4 regions of the Enterobacter sp. JBIWA008 genome follow, and region 2 is predicted to be linked to each of the others. Evidence: predicted binding sites of a transcription regulator. Region 2 holds the regulator's gene; each other region holds the start of a gene.
The links. Region 2 encodes CRP, which controls carbon source genes, mostly activating them, when cyclic AMP is high. Its sites were predicted from a motif close to ATGTGANNNNNNTCACAT; they were not measured.

Region 1: the regulator CRP is predicted to act here: its motif matches at 1,401-1,418, upstream of deoC (deoxyribose-phosphate aldolase).
Region 3: the regulator CRP is predicted to act here: its motif matches at 1,978-1,995, upstream of KGP24_RS11865 (sugar transporter).
Region 4: the regulator CRP is predicted to act here: its motif matches at 1,753-1,770, upstream of KGP24_RS12470 (2-hydroxycarboxylate transporter family protein).

The regions. Positions count from the first base shown of each region.
Region 1 covers NZ_CP074149.1:683,503-687,828, forward strand. The annotation lists gene KGP24_RS03305 (YjjI family glycine radical enzyme) at 1-1,283, opposite strand, end outside; gene deoC (deoxyribose-phosphate aldolase) at 1,549-2,328, shown strand; gene deoA (thymidine phosphorylase) at 2,441-3,763, shown strand; gene deoB (phosphopentomutase) at 3,816-4,326, shown strand, end outside.
Region 2 covers NZ_CP074149.1:4,431,983-4,436,308, reverse strand. The annotation lists gene KGP24_RS21615 (aspartate aminotransferase family protein) at 1-282, shown strand, start outside; gene KGP24_RS21610 (YccS/YhfK family putative transporter) at 279-2,366, opposite strand; gene crp (cAMP-activated global transcriptional regulator CRP) at 2,424-3,056, opposite strand; gene KGP24_RS21600 (OsmC family protein) at 3,440-3,772, shown strand; gene KGP24_RS21595 (phosphoribulokinase) at 3,839-4,326, opposite strand, start outside.
Region 3 covers NZ_CP074149.1:2,440,036-2,444,361, forward strand. The annotation lists gene KGP24_RS11860 (MarC family NAAT transporter) at 1-661, shown strand, start outside; gene KGP24_RS11865 (sugar transporter) at 706-1,902, opposite strand; gene KGP24_RS11870 (PhzF family phenazine biosynthesis protein) at 2,080-2,868, shown strand; gene KGP24_RS11875 (PhzF family phenazine biosynthesis protein) at 2,896-3,687, shown strand; gene KGP24_RS11880 (GNAT family N-acetyltransferase) at 3,771-4,253, shown strand; gene KGP24_RS11885 (LysR family transcriptional regulator) at 4,207-4,326, opposite strand, start outside.
Region 4 covers NZ_CP074149.1:2,571,395-2,575,720, reverse strand. The annotation lists gene KGP24_RS12480 (NAD-dependent malic enzyme) at 1-704, opposite strand, end outside; gene KGP24_RS12475 (AEC family transporter) at 737-1,684, opposite strand; gene KGP24_RS12470 (2-hydroxycarboxylate transporter family protein) at 2,033-3,364, shown strand; gene KGP24_RS12465 (helix-turn-helix domain-containing protein) at 3,486-4,121, shown strand; gene KGP24_RS12460 (PLP-dependent aminotransferase family protein) at 4,149-4,326, opposite strand, start outside.

The DNA of each region.
Region 1 (4,326 bases), 1.1 Mb from region 2:
GTCTCATCCAGCGTTAAAATATCGCTTATCCCGGAAGCGTAGTGCTTGTGATGGGGGGCCACTGCCAGCAGATGGCTGATGGGATCCGGCTCGTCGCCGTAGGGCAGGCGCGCGCCCGGCGTGGTGCCCGAGTCGGAGCTGATCCCCGACTGCGCGTGAAGCATCGCGCGATGCTTCCAGCCGTGTTTCACCGGCGTGCTTTCAACGAACGCCGCAAGCTGCTCGCTGATGCGGTAGCCCAGCGCGTTGGCCTGCTCGTCTTTTCCGTAACGACCTTCAATGCCCTCCTTTTCACAGAGCGTATTCACCGCTTCCGCCAGGCCGTACATGCCAAACATCGGCACAAACCGATCGGCATCAATCAGCCCCTCTTTTACCAGGAAGCTATTCTCAAAGAAGCCCGATTGTTGATACAGGAAATCGCAGCGGGCATCGATGATGGTCATTTGCTGCTGGCAGTAGTGCGGGAGCGTGCTGGTGAAGAAGTCTTCAATGGATGTGCTGTATTCAGCAATGGCTTTGAGGTTAAGGCGCACCAGGGTGCTGCCACCGCCAGCCAGCAGCAGGGAGTTGTAACAGCTCACCACGCCAAAACGGCCTTTTGTGAAAATTTTATCATTCATCGGGCCATTAGAAATGTGCGGTTTGCTGCATTCACATATGTTTTTTGCCACCTCAAGCAGCAAATCGTCTGGGGTGATATCTGGATCGTAGATAAAGGTCAGGTTAGGTGCGACCTGCTTCAGCTCTGCGTCGGCACGCAGAATAGCACGGGTGATGGGGCCGTCAGCAGGCCCGATGTTTGCGTGCATAAACGCGTCGGGCAGCGTACGGTCAAGATAGCGCCAGAAACGTTTTATTCGGCTATCGATCTCTTCTTGTGTTAGAATTCTAACATATGGAGTTAATATCGCATCAAGCTGACCGAGATAGACCGGCATCGATGTGACGGACGGAACATGATGGTAGAGGATGGTTAACAGCGAGAGGGCGTCGTCGAGATCTTTCGCCCCTTCCAGCTCCAGCCATTCTGAACCGTCAGCCAGAAATTTTGCGTAATCCGGCAGAACGTAACGGGGTTTGTAAGGCGCGTGGCCTTCGAACATGTCGCAGATAACCCCCTCGTCCAGTGCGGCTCGCGCGGCATCAGGAAGTGCCGGATAAGGCAGGTTGTTTTCCGCTTCCAGCGCCAGAAAATGACGTTTTTGTTCCGGGGTTAACACCGGGCTTGTCACAATGTGCTGGCAACGTTGTTGCAGGGCGTCGGGGCTGGAGTGGGGCATATTCGCTTCCTTGAGTGTTGTTCTGCGGATGATGAACGAATTTTAGAAAGCCAGCCTGTCGGGGCTTTTGATCCGACAGGGGGTATCGCTGCTTTAGTCGACAATTTACGCGCTAAAGTTTGAAGAATATCTCATTACGGTAATGCAAATTTGTACGCAGTTTTCATTAACTGTGATGAATGTCGAAGTGTGGATGCGGGTGAATGTTAGAATACTCACAGACCCGCAAGGTAAAATTTATACGGCACTGCCGTTGGAGAATGTTATGACCGATTTAAATGCAAGCAGCCTGCGCGCGTTGAAACTGATGGACCTGACCACCCTGAACGATGACGACACCAATGAAAAAGTCATCGCCCTGTGCCATCAGGCGAAAACGCCGGTGGGTAACACCGCAGCCATCTGTATCTACCCGCGCTTTATCCCGATTGCCCGTAAGACTCTGAAAGAGCAGGGTACGCCGGACGTGCGCATTGCAACCGTAACTAACTTCCCGCATGGCAACGATGATATCGAGATTGCGCTGGCAGAAACCCGCGCGGCGATTGCTTACGGCGCAGACGAAGTTGACGTGGTGTTCCCGTACCGCGCGCTGATCGGCGGCAACGAGCAGGTCGGTTTTGACCTGGTGAAAGCCTGTAAAGACGCGTGCGCGGCGGCAAACGTGCTGCTGAAAGTGATCATCGAAACCGGCGAGCTGAAAGAAGAGGCGCTGATTCGTAAAGCATCTGAAATCTCCATCAAAGCCGGTGCGGATTTCATTAAAACCTCTACCGGTAAAGTGCCGGTGAATGCGACCCCGGAAAGCGCGCGCATCATGATGGAAGTCATCCGCGACATGGGCGTATCCAAAACCGTTGGTTTCAAACCCGCGGGCGGCGTGCGTACCGCTGAAGACGCCCAGCAGTTCCTGGCGATTGCGGACGAGCTGTTTGGCGCCGACTGGGCGGACTCCCGCCACTACCGCTTCGGTGCGTCCAGCCTTCTGGCCAGCCTGCTGAAAGCGCTGGGTCACGGCGACGGTAAGAGCGCAAGCAGCTACTGATTGCCAGACAATGCCGGATGACGCTTCTTTGCTTATCCGGCCTACAGGATCGTAGGGCGGGTAAGCGTAGCGCCACCCGCCACAACTCCCCCGATTCCGCATGGAGGTTACCGTGTTTCTCGCACAAGAAATTATTCGTAAAAAACGTGATGGTCATGCATTAAGCGACGAAGAGATCCGCTTCTTCATCAACGGCATTCGTGATAACACCGTCTCAGAAGGGCAGATTGCGGCTCTGGCGATGACCATTTTCTTCCACGATATGTCGATGCCTGAGCGCGTGTCGCTGACCATGGCGATGCGAGATTCAGGAACCGTTCTGGACTGGAAAAGCCTCAACCTTAACGGCCCGATTGTGGATAAACACTCCACCGGCGGCGTGGGCGACGTGACGTCTCTGATGCTCGGCCCAATGGTGGCAGCCTGCGGCGGTTACATCCCGATGATCTCCGGACGCGGCCTGGGCCACACCGGCGGTACGCTCGACAAACTGGAAGCCATTCCGGGCTTCGATATCTTCCCGGACGACAACCGCTTCCGCGACATTATTAAAGACGTTGGTGTGGCGATTATCGGCCAGACCAGCTCTCTTGCTCCGGCAGACAAGCGTTTCTACGCAACCCGCGACATCACCGCGACCGTTGACTCCATCCCGCTGATCACCGCCTCTATCCTGGCGAAGAAACTGGCGGAAGGGCTGGACGCGCTGGTGATGGACGTAAAAGTGGGTAGCGGCGCGTTTATGCCGACCTATGAACTTTCTGCTGCGCTGGCTGAAGCGATCGTTGGCGTTTCCAACGGCGCGGGCGTGCGCACCACCGCGCTGCTCACCGACATGAACCAGGTGCTGGCGTCCAGCGCCGGTAACGCTGTCGAAGTGCGCGAAGCGGTGCAGTTCCTGACCGGTGAATACCGTAACCCGCGCCTGTTCGACGTTACCATGGCGCTGTGCGTTGAGATGTTAATCTCCGGCAGGCTGGCCAAAGACGACGCAGAAGCGCGCGTGAAGCTTCAGGCGGTGCTGGATAATGGCAAAGCGGCGGACATCTTCGGCCGTATGGTCGCGGCGCAGAAAGGCCCGACCGATTTCGTCGAAAACTACGCGAAATACCTGCCAACCGCGACGCTCAGCAAAGCGGTGTATGCCGATAGCGAAGGGTTTGTCTCTGCAATGGACACCCGTGAGCTGGGTATGGCGGTGGTCTCGATGGGTGGCGGCCGCCGTCAGGCCTCCGACACCATTGATTACAGCGTCGGCTTTACCGATATGGCCCGTCTGGGCGACAGCGTTGACGGTCAACGTCCGCTGGCGGTGATCCACGCGAAAGACGAAGCCAGCTGGCAGGAAGCGGCAAAAGCGGTGAAAGCGGCTATTACGCTTGACGATAAAGCGCCGGAAACCACACCGACTGTCTATCGCCGTATCACCGAATAGCGGTATACTGATCTGATCAATCATTTTTAAGCACTACGTACGGAGAACAATTATGAAACGTGCATTTATTATGGTGCTGGACTCATTCGGCATCGGCGCAACCGAAGATGCAGAACGTTTTGGTGACGTGGGTTCCGATACCATGGGCCACATCGCGGAAGCCTGTGCAAAAGGCGAAGCGGACAACGGTCGTAAAGGCCCTCTTACTCTACCTAACCTGACCCGCCTCGGTCTGGTGAAAGCGCATGAAGGTTCTACCGGTAAAATCGCTGCCGGTATGGATGGCAACGCGGAAGTAGTGGGCGCCTACGCCTGGGCGCACGAGCTCTCCTCCGGTAAAGACACCCCTTCTGGCCACTGGGAAATCGCCGGTGTACCGGTGCTGTTCGACTGGGGTTATTTCTCCGATCACGAGAACAGCTTCCCGCAGGAGCTGCTCGATAAGCTGGTGAAGCGTGCCAACCTGCCGGGTTACCTCGGCAACTGTCACTCTTCCGGTACCGTGATTCTGGATGAACTTGGCGAAGAGCACATGAAAACCGGCAAGCCGATTTTCTACACCT
Region 2 (4,326 bases):
AAGCGCGAGCTGTTCGTAAAACACCTGCAAAAGATTGATGAGCAGTACGACGTGTTTAGCGAAATCCGTGGGATGGGGCTGTTGATTGGTGCCGAGCTGAAACCTCAGTACAAAGGCCGCGCGCGTGATTTCCTCCACGCCGCCGCGCGTGAAGGAGTGATGGTGCTGAATGCCGGGCCGGACGTAATGCGCTTTGCGCCGTCGCTGGTGGTTGAAGATAAGGATATTGAAGACGGGTTAACCCGCTTTGCCGCAGCGGTTGCGAAGATCGTTAAAGGCTAATATTCGGTTCGTTTCAACCGACGGATTAACCAAACCCCGTGATGTGGACGCTGACGCCATGCCACCGACGAAATGGTGTGCATGGTGTTCAGATGCCCCAGTACGCGCTGCAAATGCTGCTCCAGGGTGCTCATTGGGCCGTGGGTCAACGTCTCCGGCGCTTCCAGAATATTCGAATCTCCCGACTCACCCGGCGCGTCATACTCCAGACGCTGTTGACACCTCTGCAACGCAATTTCACAAGACTGCAAATAGCGCTGCGCCAGATCCGGCGTCAGCATCGTGTGCTCGCGCGCCAGCGTGGTCATGGCGTTGATGTGTTCGACGATAAACTGGCTGTGCGTCACCCAGAGCTTCATATCTGCCAGATAGTGCGAGTTAAAGCCCGGCTCCTGCATCGCCTGGTTGAGCGAGTTAAACAGGGCGTTGTGCGCCTGGTTGACCTTCATTCGCTGCCAGGCCAGCGGCGTCGGTTGAGGATTGTCGCTGAGGATCAGCCTGATGGCCTCCTGATCCGCTTCCAGCGCGTCGTGGGCATTCTGGCGCAGCAGCCCGCTTTGCCACTGCGGCCACAGCCAGACCATGCCGCCAAAGGCAATCAGGCAGCCGATCAGGGTATCAATCAGCCTGGCGACAATAAACTGTTCGCCATTGAGCGTGAGTAGCTGCAGGGTGTATACCGCCGTTACCGTAAAGCCTACCATCGCCCAGCCGTAGTTTTTGCGGATAATCAGGTAGCTCACCAGCGTGATCGCCAGCATCCCTGCCAGGGTATAGCCTTCCGGCACGTGGAAGTGTAGCGTCACGCCCGCAATGATCAGCCCGGCCATCGTTCCCCCAGCTCGATGCAGAATGCGCACCCGCGTGGCGCCGTAGCCGTTCTGGGTGACAAACAGCACGGTCATTAAGATCCAGTACGGTTTCGGCAGATGCAGCGCCATGCCCATCAGGCTGGCGGTACTGAGCATAACGCTAATCCTGGCGGCGTTGCGCAGGGCGGACGATTTAAGAGACAGATAGCTTCTGAGCGCGGGCAATAACGGAAGACGTTTCTGCTTATCCGCCATCAGGTCGCGGGGATAAAGCGGGCGTTGCGTGCGCAGCACGCGAGCGATGCGGCTGAAGTGCCAGGCGGCAAAATGGCCGACCGGGTTATCCGGATGCTGACGGGCGATTTTCTCCAGCGCGCCCAGCTGCTTATCCATGTTAAAGCGCGTCGGGTAGCGGTGATAGAGAATATCATCGGCCAGCACGCGCAGGCGTGCGGACACGGTCTGGGCGTTCCAGCGGATCACCGCTTCGGCATGGCTGCGCTCGACCAGCTTTTGCACCTCCTGCGGGTGGTGCAGGCTAACGGAGATATGCTCCTGCAGATCCAGCCCGACCTGGAAGGTGCGCAGCAGCCGTTTGTACTCGTGGTTCTTGTTGGCGGCAAGCATATGCAGCTGTTGATAGCACTGGCTTATCAGATCCACCACCTTCTGCTGGCGCGTCAGCAGGGGCGGTAAGGATTTTTCCGGATCGGTATGCTGGGTGAGCAGGGTGTATTTGGCCTCGCAGTAATCCGCAAGCTGCACATAGAGCAGGCTCAGGGATTCACGCAGCGGCTGTTCGCGCCACAGCCAGAACCAGAACCAGTTGAACAGCCCGTACCACAGTGTCCCCAGGGCGTAGATCAGCAGCGGCTCCCACACCGGCATGTTCCCGGCGAGGCTCAACGTGAAGATGGCCGCAATCAGCGAAGCGGGAAGCAGGCGGGCGTGCAGCGAACTGATTTCTGCCGTGACGCCGAGGGTCATTGCCAGCACGGTCAGGATCAGCGGCAGCGGGATATCCCGGGCCAGTAAAAGCTGTACGGCGAGGCTGCAGCCGGCAAACAGGCAGCCACCGATAATCAGTCGTTTGAAAAAGCGCTTATGCGGCGTGTCCAGACCGGCGATGTTGCAGCAGGCGGGCACGAGGGAAAACAGCAGGCCTTGCTGAAGATGTCCGAGGATCAGGCCTATGGCCACAGGAAGACACAACACCAGCGTTTGTCGCAGTGCGTAGTTAACTTCCGGGTGATAGATCAGCCTGCGCCACATGGGGAGTAGAGACAAAAACGGCGTGACACCTTGCGATGGCACGCCGTTTAAGCGGAATTAACGCGTTCCGTAGACCACGATGGTTTTACCGTGGGCGGAGATCAGGTTTTGATCTTCCAGCATTTTCAGGATACGGCCCACTGTTTCGCGGGAGCAACCGACGATCTGACCAATTTCCTGACGGGTAATTTTAATTTGCATGCCGTCCGGGTGGGTCATTGCGTCTGGCTGTTTCGCCAGGTTCAGCAGGGTTTGTGCGATGCGGCCAGTCACGTCCAGGAAGGCGAGGTTGCCCACTTTCTCTGAGGTGACCTGGAGACGGCGCGCCATCTGGGAAGAAAGACGCATCAGGATATCAGGGTTAACCTGAATCAGCTGACGGAACTTCTTGTAAGAAATTTCAGCCACTTCACATGCTGTCTTTGCTCGAACCCAGGCGCTACGTTCCTGGCCTTCTTCAAACAGGCCCAGTTCACCGATGAAATCGCCCTGGTTCAGATAAGAAAGGATCATCTCTTTCCCTTCTTCATCTTTGATCAGCACTGCCACCGAGCCTTTAACGATGTAATACAACGTTTCCGCTTTTTCACCCTGGTGAATCAGCGTGCTCTTTGATGGGTACTTATGAATGTGGCAATGAGACAAGAACCATTCGAGAGTCGGGTCTGTTTGCGGTTTGCCAAGCACCATGCGCTGTTATCCTCTGTTATAAGCTGTCACCAGAGTCATCAGATGCATCCGGACTCTGGGGTTGCAATCGAATTCTTACCCATACCCTGGGAAGTCGGCTACCGTAACGTTTCGCAGCCAGTAAAGTTTGATGTCCTCTGCATACATGTGTAACGTCAATGTATTACTGTAGCATCCAGAGTGTTTTAGCATAGCTTTCGCCGCGTGTCTCCTGGTGTCTCGCTTCAGCATGATGCAGGTCGCCTTCCATTGCGAGAAATGTAACGCACGCGTAATCTGTCACCAAAAATGCAACGTTGGAGTTTAAGAATATGCAAGCGCGCGTGAAATGGGTTGAAGGTTTAACGTTCCTGGGCTAGTCCGCGTCAGGACACCAGATTTTGATGGACGGCAACTCCGGCGATAAAGCGCCAAGCCCAATGGAAATGGTGCTGATGGCGGCAGGTGGATGCAGCGCCATTGACGTGGTGTCGATTCTGCAAAAAGGTCGTCATGACGTGACGGATTGTGAGGTCAAACTCACGTCAGAGCGTCGCGAAGAGGCGCCACGCCTGTTCACCCATATTAACCTGCACTTTGTGGTCACCGGTAAAGAGCTGAAAGACGCGGCGGTCTCGCGTGCGGTGGACCTGTCTGCGGAGAAGTACTGCTCTGTGGCGTTAATGCTGGAGAAAGCGGTAAAAATCACGCATTCGTATGAAGTGATCGAGGGCTAATTAATGGGGCATCGTGCGTGTTGATGCCCTCACTCTAACCCTCTCCCACTGGGAGAGGGAACATGTTCACGCTATCTGCTTCCCTTCCATCAGTCGCTCCACCAGCGGCGTCATGATGAGCTCCATCGCCAGCCCCATTTTACCGCCCGGCACCACTAACGTATTCATGTGCGAAATAAACGAGCCCTGCAGCATGGCCAGCAGCCAGGGGTAATCAATACCGTCGAGGTTGCGGAAATGGATCACCACAAAGCTCTCATCCAGCGACGGGATGCTTTTGGCGGCAAACGGGTTGGAGGTGTCCACCGTCGGCACGCGCTGGAAGTTGATATGGGTGCGGGAGAACTGCGGCGTCAGGAAGTTAATGTAATCCTCCATGGAGCGCACCACTGAGTCCATCACCGCCTCTCGCGAATGGCCGCGCTCGCTCATGTCGCGCGTCAGCTTCTGGATCCACTCCAGGTTAACGATAGGAACCACGCCGACCAGCAGATCCACGTGACGCGCCACGTCGTGTTGAGGGGTGACCACGCCACCGTGCAATCCTTCGTAAA
Region 3 (4,326 bases), 2.0 Mb from region 2:
GGATTTGATTAAAGCAGTGGGTCTTGGGCTGGTGGTGTTGCTGCCGTTGGCTAACCCGTTAACGACGGTGGCGCTTTTCCTCGGGCTGGCAGGGAATATGAACAGCGCCGAGCGTAACCATCAGTCGATGATGGCCTCGGTGTATGTGTTTGCCATCATGATGGTGGCTTATTACGCTGGACAGGTGGTGATGAACACCTTCGGGATTTCTATCCCTGGCCTGCGCATCGCCGGGGGGCTCATTGTCGCCTTCATCGGTTTCCGCATGCTGTTCCCGGCGCAAAAAGCGCATGAGTCGCCGGAAGCGGCCAGCAAATCGGAAGAGCTGGAGACCGAACCGAGTGCCAATATTGCCTTTGTGCCGCTGGCCATGCCGAGCACGGCGGGGCCGGGTACCATCGCGATGATCATCAGCTCTGCATCAACGGTGCGAGACAGCGCAACTTTCCCGGACTGGGTGCTGACGGTTGCGCCGCCGCTGATTTTTGCGATTATCGGGGTTATCGTGTGGGCATCGCTGCGCAGCTCTGGCGCCATTATGCGCTGGGTTGGCAAGGGGGGAATCGAGGCGATTTCCCGTCTGATGGGCTTCTTGCTGGTCTGTATGGGCGTACAGTTTATTATTAACGGCGTGCTGGAAATTATTAAGACCTATCATTGATGTGATTGCCGGGTGGCGCTGCGCTTACCCGGCACAAACACACCTCACCCGTGCTGCCCCTGTTCCTCCAGCGCCACCGGCCATTTACGGAAGATGAGCACCGACCAGATAAACGCCGCAAGTGCCGGAATGGCCCCCAGATAGCCAATCGACGACATCGATACGTGAAGTATTACCTGATTTCCCACCAGCGCGCCCGCGCCAATCCCGAGATTGAAAATTCCGGAGAACAGCGACATCGCGACGTCCGTAGCATCCGGTGCCAGGGCCAGAACTTTCACCTGCATGCCCAGACCAATAATCATGATCGCCACGCCCCAGAACAGGCTGAGGATCGCCAGATGACTTTCCCTGCCTGCGGCAGGCATCAGCAGCAGCAGGCAGGCCAGCAGCAGACCGATAGCGCAGTTCACCAGCGTCGAGGCATGCCGGTTACCCAGCTTACCGAACAGCACGCTGCCGATAATGCCCGCGCCGCCGAGGATCAACAGTAAAACGGTGGCAAAGTTGGCGCTAAAGCCCGCCACCACCTGCACAAACGGTTCAATGTAGCTATACGCCGTGTAATGGGCCGTCACCACAATGACGGTAAGCAGGTAGATACTCAGCAGCGCCGGGCGACGCATCAGCAGCGGAAGGCTTTTTAGGGAGCCGGAATGTTCGCTCGGCAGCGCGGGCAGCAGCTTAATCAGGCACACCAGCGTGACCAGTGCGCCCATACCAATGGCGAAGAAAGTAGTACGCCAGCCGAAGTATTGCCCTACGATGCGGCCAATCGGCAGACCCAGCACCATCGCCAGTGCGGTACCGGTGGCAATCAGGCTCAGCGCCTGCGCGCGTTTCCCCGCTGGCGCGAGTCGTATAGCCAGCGACGCGGTGATCGACCAGAACACCGCATGGGCAAATGCAATGCCGATACGGCTAATGACCAGCACCGTAAAATTCCACGCCATAAACGACAGGACATGGCTGGCGATGAACAGCACAAAAAGACCGATCAGCAGCCTGCGCCGCTCCATCTGGCTGGTCAGCAGCATAAAGGGCAAGGACATCAGCGCCACTACCCAGGCGTAGATGGTCAACATAATGCCCACCTGCGCCGTTTCCATCTGGAAACTTTCAGCGATGTCAGACAACAGCCCAACCGGAACAAATTCTGTGGTGTTAAAAATAAACGCGGCAATGGCCAGCGTGACCACGCGTAGCCACGCAACCCTGCGGGAAACTGTGTTCGTTGTCATAGGGATGTCGGAGGTTCGTTGCTGAAAAGAAGAGGAGTCGATCTTAAAACGTTGAACGGCGAAAACTCAACCATTATGTGACGCAGATCGCAATATTTACCTTATGAAAGCGGTAGCCGGGAACCCAGTTTTCATTGAAGATAACGGAACAACACAATAAAAACAGGCGGTAAGGCTATGCAGGAGATTGATTTTTATCTGGTAGATGCGTTCAGCGATACCTCATTCGGCGGCAACCCGGCGGCCGTTTGCCCGCTGAAGTCGTGGTTGCCCGATGAGACCTTACTGAAAATGGCGCAGCAGCATAATCAGTCGGAAACGGCTTTTTTCGTCTGCGGTAAAGGGGGCATTGAGCTACGCTGGTTTACCACGCTCACCGAAGTCAATCTCTGCGGCCACGCTACGCTTGCGGCCGCGCACGTGTTGTTTACCGAGCTGGACTACCCGGACTCGCGGATCCACTTTGAAACCGCCTCTGGCCGCCTGACGGTCAGCCGGGAGGGGGAGTGGATGACCCTGGACTTCCCGGCATGTCCAACCCATGAAGAGACGCCCCCACCGGAGATGCTCTCGGCGCTGGGCATCAGCCGCTACGTTGAAGCCCGTAAAGGGCGCGCCTGGCTGATCGTTCTGGAGAATCACCAGCAGGTTGAAGCGCTTGCGCCACGCTACTCGGCGATGACGCCGGGCGAGCATAAGGTGAGCGTTACGGCGCGCGGTGAAGGGGAATATGATTTTGTCAGCCGCTTTTTCTCCCCGGGCGTTTCCGTCCCGGAAGACCCGGTCACCGGCTCCGCGCACACCATGCTGATCCCGCACTGGAGCGAAAAGCTGGGCAAAACGACGATGTTCGCTCGTCAGGTTTCAGCGCGCGGTGGCGACGTGCGCTGTGAGCTGAAAGGTTCGCGCGTGCTGATGAGCGGGCAGGCCGCGCTTTATCTGAAAGGCACAGTTTTTCTGCGCTAAAAACCCATAACAAGAGAGGAAGAGACAATGCAGGAAATTGATTTTTATCTGGTGGATGCCTTCAGCGACAAAACCTTTGGCGGCAACGCCGCAGCGGTATGTCCTCTGGAAGAGTGGCTGCCGGACGAAACGCTGCTCAAAATGGCGCAGCAGCATAACCAGTCTGAGACCGCCTTTTTCGTGCGCACCGACGGCGGGTTTGAGCTGCGCTGGTTTACCACGCTGGATGAAATTAACCTGTGCGGTCACGCTACGCTTGCCGCATCGCACGTTATTTTCGAATACCTTGACTACCCGCACACCGAAATCACCTTCACCACCCGCTTCGTGGGTGAACTGACGGTTAAACGCAGCGGCGACTGGCTGACGCTAAACTTCCCCACGTGGTCGACGGAGGTTGTGGAGAATCCTCCCGAGGTGCTGTTTAGCGCGCTGGGCATCCCGGCGGCAAAAGAGGTGCGCGTCGGACGGGATTACATGGTGGTGCTGGAGAGCCAGCAGCAGGTGGAAGCATTAACGCCGGATATTGGGGCGATGCTTCCGCTGGATAAAATGGTCTGCGTGACCGCGCCGGGAGAAGAATATGACTTCGTCAGCCGCTTCTTCTGCCCGGGCGAAGGGGTGCCGGAAGACCCGGTTACCGGATCTGCCCACAGCATGCTGATTCCCTACTGGAGCGAAAAGCTGGGCAAAACGTCACTCAATGCCCGCCAGGTCTCGCACCGTGGCGGGGATCTGCGCTGCGAACTGAAGGGCGACCGCGTGCTGATTGGCGGCCAGGCTACCCTGTATCTGAAAGGGCGAATCTTCCTGCGCTAGCTTAGTGACGCGCTATAAGTTAATACTATGAACCACCCCGGCAGGCCTGAGCTATGTTGATATAAAAAAGCAAGGAGCCTGCCATGTATTCCATTACCTCTGAATCTGCACGTCATCCGGACATTCTCAGGTTGATCGCGGCGCTTGACCGCTACCAGAGCGAACTCTATCCCGCCGAAAGCAACCATCTGCTCGACCTCGCTGCGCTGCCGGAAGCCTCGCTGATCCTGATGGTCATTCGTGACCAGCAGCTTCAGGCCGTGGGTTGCGGTGCCATCGTTCTCAACGGCGACGGAACGGGGGAGATGAAGCGGGTCTATATCGATCCGGCCCATCGCGGGCAGCATCTCGGCGAGACGCTGCTGGCCGCCCTGGAGGATGAAGCTCTGAGCCGCCATTGCCACACGGTAAGGCTGGAGACGGGCATCAAACAGCGCGCCGCGGTTGGTCTTTATGAACGGTGCGGATACGATTTGCGCCCGGCGTTTGCCCCGTACGCTGACGATCCGCTCAGCCTGTTTATGGAGAAGGCGCTGGTTGAAGACGTTCGTTTAGCAGCGCTATAAAGGCCTCCAGCTGGCGGGTCATCGCCCCGCGTCGCCACACCAGCCAGGTAGTAAGCCAGCGCCAGTTTTCCGC
Region 4 (4,326 bases), 1.9 Mb from region 2:
GGCCAGCGCGCTTTGACGGTGCTGACAAACATATCCATAAATTCAGCGTATTGATCGTCGCTGATGCGCGGATGACGCCATCCCATGTACATCGGATCGTCGAGGTGTTGCTGATTATTGGTGCCGACATCCAGCATAATCGGGAGGGTAGAGGCCGGATGGATCCCTCCGCAGGCGGTATACAGCGATAGCTTACCAATCGGAATGCCCATTCCGCCGATACCCTGATCGCCAAGCCCTAAAATACGTTCCCCGTCCGTCACCACAATCACGCGAACGTCGTTTCGCGAAAAACTTTGCAGCATCTCATCAATACGATGGCGATTAGGCCATGAAATAAACAGGCCGCGCGCGCGTCGATAAATCGTGGAGAAATGCTCGCAGGCTTCACCGACCGTCGGGGTATAGATAATCGGTAATGTCTCTTTCAGATGCGAACGCAGGAGGTTATAAAAGAGCGTTTCATTGGTGTCCTGAATATTTCGCAGGTAAACATGACGCGAAATATCGCTTTTAAAATGACAGAACTGCACCCAGGCGCGCTCGGTTTGTTCTTCAATGGTTTCAACGTTGTGCGGCAATAACCCATGCAGATTAAAATTGTCGCGCTCCTCTTTAATAAATGCGAGCCCTTTATTGAGCAGCGGGTTCTCCAGCAATACGGCCCCGTTATAGGGGGTATACAAAATTTCTTTCCGGGACATGGTAATTCCTGAATTTTTTAAAATAAAACAGATTAAGAGATTAAGTAGATCATAATGCCTTCGGTCACGACCCCGACGGCAGTGCCAATTAATATGGAAGAGGATGCGGTATCAATATAGGTATCGCTGCGTAAGGCAAACATCCCCGCGGCAATAGCGGAAGGCGTTGCGCCAATAATTACGACCTGCTGCAGTAAAGTATGGCTAAGGCCAAAGGCGAGCCCTGCGGCGGCCATTATTGCCGGCTGAATCAGGTTTTTAATACTGATATTAGTAAATGTCTGCACGTTCAGTTTTGGACGTTCACCGTAAAACAGCAGGCCGAGGGCAAACAGGGACAGTCCGCCTGAAACCTTGCCAACCATCTCAATAGGCATGCTGAGAATGGAAGGGATTTGCACACCGGCAAGACTGAGTAATACGCCGGATACCGGGATCCAGACGATAGGATTGCGTGCCGCTTTGATAAGGTTTTGCACGATCATCGCCCCCGGGTGCAGCGCCTCCAGGCCATCATGACCGTTTTTATCACCCATACGAATCAGGACGATAGTCAACGGGATCATGATAACGCTGGTAATAATATTACCAATCAGCACGCCGATAAATCCTTCCGGCCCAATCAAAACCGCCAGGACCGGTGCGCCAAAGTAGGCCATATCGGGAAAGGCGCAAACCAGAGACTGAATGGCGCTGGTCTTGATATCGTGACGAAAAACATAGCGTGAAATAAATAGCGTCAGTAAATACGACCCCATTAAACCGACAACCAAAACGGCCATAAAGGTTAGATTTTTAATTTTATTGGGATCGGTATGCAATGCACCAATAAAAAGATGGAAAGGAAGGGCAAAGCGAATCACCACGGTTGCCATGACGTTTGCATCTTCACGCCGGGAATATCCCAGCTTTCCACTTAGCCATCCAAGTAACATAATAAAGACGAGCGGAAACAGTGATTGTAATAGTAATGAAGGCATAGTATTTCCTGTAGGGTATTTTATGTGTTTTATTGCAGCGCTAATCTAGCGCTTAGATAGCAGGGCAAGAGTGACAAGTGTCACACTCTTTCTGGTTTTATTAATTTCAAAAGATTGCATTAACTGCCACGGATACTTTAGTTACTTAATGATGAATTAAGTTATTTAAAGGGAAAGGGTAGTATTGTTCACATTTCTCTCCGATATCGCATGCTAATTTCACCCTGAGCCTGTTTTTAGAAAAGGCCATCTAAATCATTATTTATATTTAAGAACATTTTTTCGTATCAGGAATAGTTTCAGTTATTCCTTTCTCTGCATATCCGAACACAATTTTCAGGTGATTATATGAAAGATAATCCTGTACCGACTTCCGAGCTGTCGACCTCGCGTTTTGCCTTTGGGCTCAACAATACCGAGGTAGGCACGGTCCCGTTGATGCTGTTCGTCGGGATTGCCGCGATCGTGGCGACGTCTGCCTGGGCAGGGCTGCTGCCCAAAAATATGATCGGTGGACTCGCGGTCATCATGACCCTCGGTTTCGCGTTTGCCAAAGTGGGGCGTCAAATCCCGGTGCTGAAGGATATCGGCGGCCCGGCGATCCTGTGCCTGATGGTCCCCTCCATACTGGTCTATTTTGGCGTATTCGGGAAACATACCCTTGATACCGTGCATCTGCTGATGAAAGAGGCGAATCTGCTCTATTTCGTCATCGCCTGCCTGGTGGTCGGCAGCATTCTGGGGATGAACCGGGTGCTGCTGATCCAGGGCATGATGCGCATGTTTGTTCCGCTGGTGGCGGGAACATGCATGGCCGTGCTGAGCGGTCTCATCGTGGGCTCACTGTTTGGTTATACGCCTTACCACACCTTCTTCTTCATCATTGTGCCCATCATTGGCGGCGGGATTGGCGAGGGGATTTTGCCTCTGTCCCTGGCCTATTCGGCAATACTGGGGCAGACGCCGGACGTCTACGTTGCGCAGCTGGCACCCGCTGCGGTTGTGGGGAATATCTTCGCCATTATTTGTGCGGGCCTGCTGGCGCGTCTCGGCGCGAAACGTCCTGCGCTTTCGGGAAATGGCATGCTCACGCGGAGTAAAGACGACGCCAGCCTGTTTGCAGGGGCGCAGAGCACGCAGCAGACGGATTTTCATCTGATGGGCGGTGGATTACTGATGGTGTGCGCGTTTTTCATCGTCGGCGGATTGTTTGAAAAACTGGTCCACATTCCCGGCCCGGTGCTGATGATCCTGATTGCCGTCCTGTGTAAATACTTCAGGGTGATCCCGGCCTCAATGGAGCAGGGCGCGCACAGCTGCTATAAATTCGTCTCGGCTGCATTGGTCTGGCCGCTGATGATCGGCCTCGGGATGTTATACGTGCCGCTTGAGAGCGTGGTGTCCGTCTTCTCGGTGGGATACGTCGTGGTATGCGGTTCGGTTGTGATTGCGATGGCGCTGAGCGGCTACGTTATCGCGTCGCGTCTGAATATGTATCCCGTGGAGGCGGCCATTGTGACCTGCTGCCACAGCGGGCTGGGTGGAACGGGGGACGTGGCCATTTTGTCCGCGTCTAACCGGATGTCGCTCATGCCGTTCGCGCAGATCGCCACCCGCATCGGCGGCGCATCGACGGTGATTTTCGCCACGCTGCTGATGGGCTGGATTATGGCGCACTGATCCGAAACGTCAGGATGCTGAATCGCAACGACATTTTCAGGATGCCGTTGCGGTTCAGTCCTTTATAAATATCACCTTGCTGTATAGAATTACCGCATCCACAGCGACGGGATATCACACCATGACCGGAAGAGTTGATTATCAAATTGAAAAATACCTCCTTACCGAAGCTGCCGAACCGGAGCGTCTGACGCGCCAGTGGGCAGAGGTGCTGGAGGAGTGTCGTGAGCAAAAGTCCGGTGCAGAGGAGCGGCTGCGTCTTGCGTTGCTTAATGTGGATTACGTCACCAGCTTCGAGCTGCCGTTCAGGCTACTCCTTACCCGTGCGCCCCAGTTAATAGACGTTGTCAGAAAAGAACTTCAGCTCAGTCAGAAAAATGTTCTGTTCAACGGCAAGCGCTTTGGCTGCGTCTATAGCCTTAAAAGGGATCTCGACGGAATACCTGATGAATTTACCTATCAGCTGAAAACGCGTATCCAGCGCAGTGACGCAACAGGGTGTAATGAAGAGCCTTACAGGCAAATTGCCCGGCAGGTAAAAGCGCCAAAGGAACGACTCAGGCTGGCGCTGGAAAACGGGCTGTCTGTGACGGCGCTCGACGGGCTTTTCTGGTTTGGCATTCAGCGCATTGCGGCCGATGTACTGAGGTTAAGGAAAATGGGCGTGAGAATTGTGACTTCGGAGACCGAGGTATTTGATACGCTTACAAAGACCAGCCGGCGGATCCCTGTTTATAGCCTTGCTCGCCCGGAATGAGTATTAGCCGCTGACCGGTCGACAGCATCAAACATGACGAAAAATTGCGGCTAGTTTTTTTACAGCGTCTTCTATTTCCCTCTCCGTGTAAGCAGCAAATCCCATCAAAAAACCGGTGGAAGCGGGGGTACCTGCATATAAATCGGAAAGCCCAAGTATATCAACACCCGCGCGTCGGGCGGCGGCGGCCATCTCTTTCTCGGAT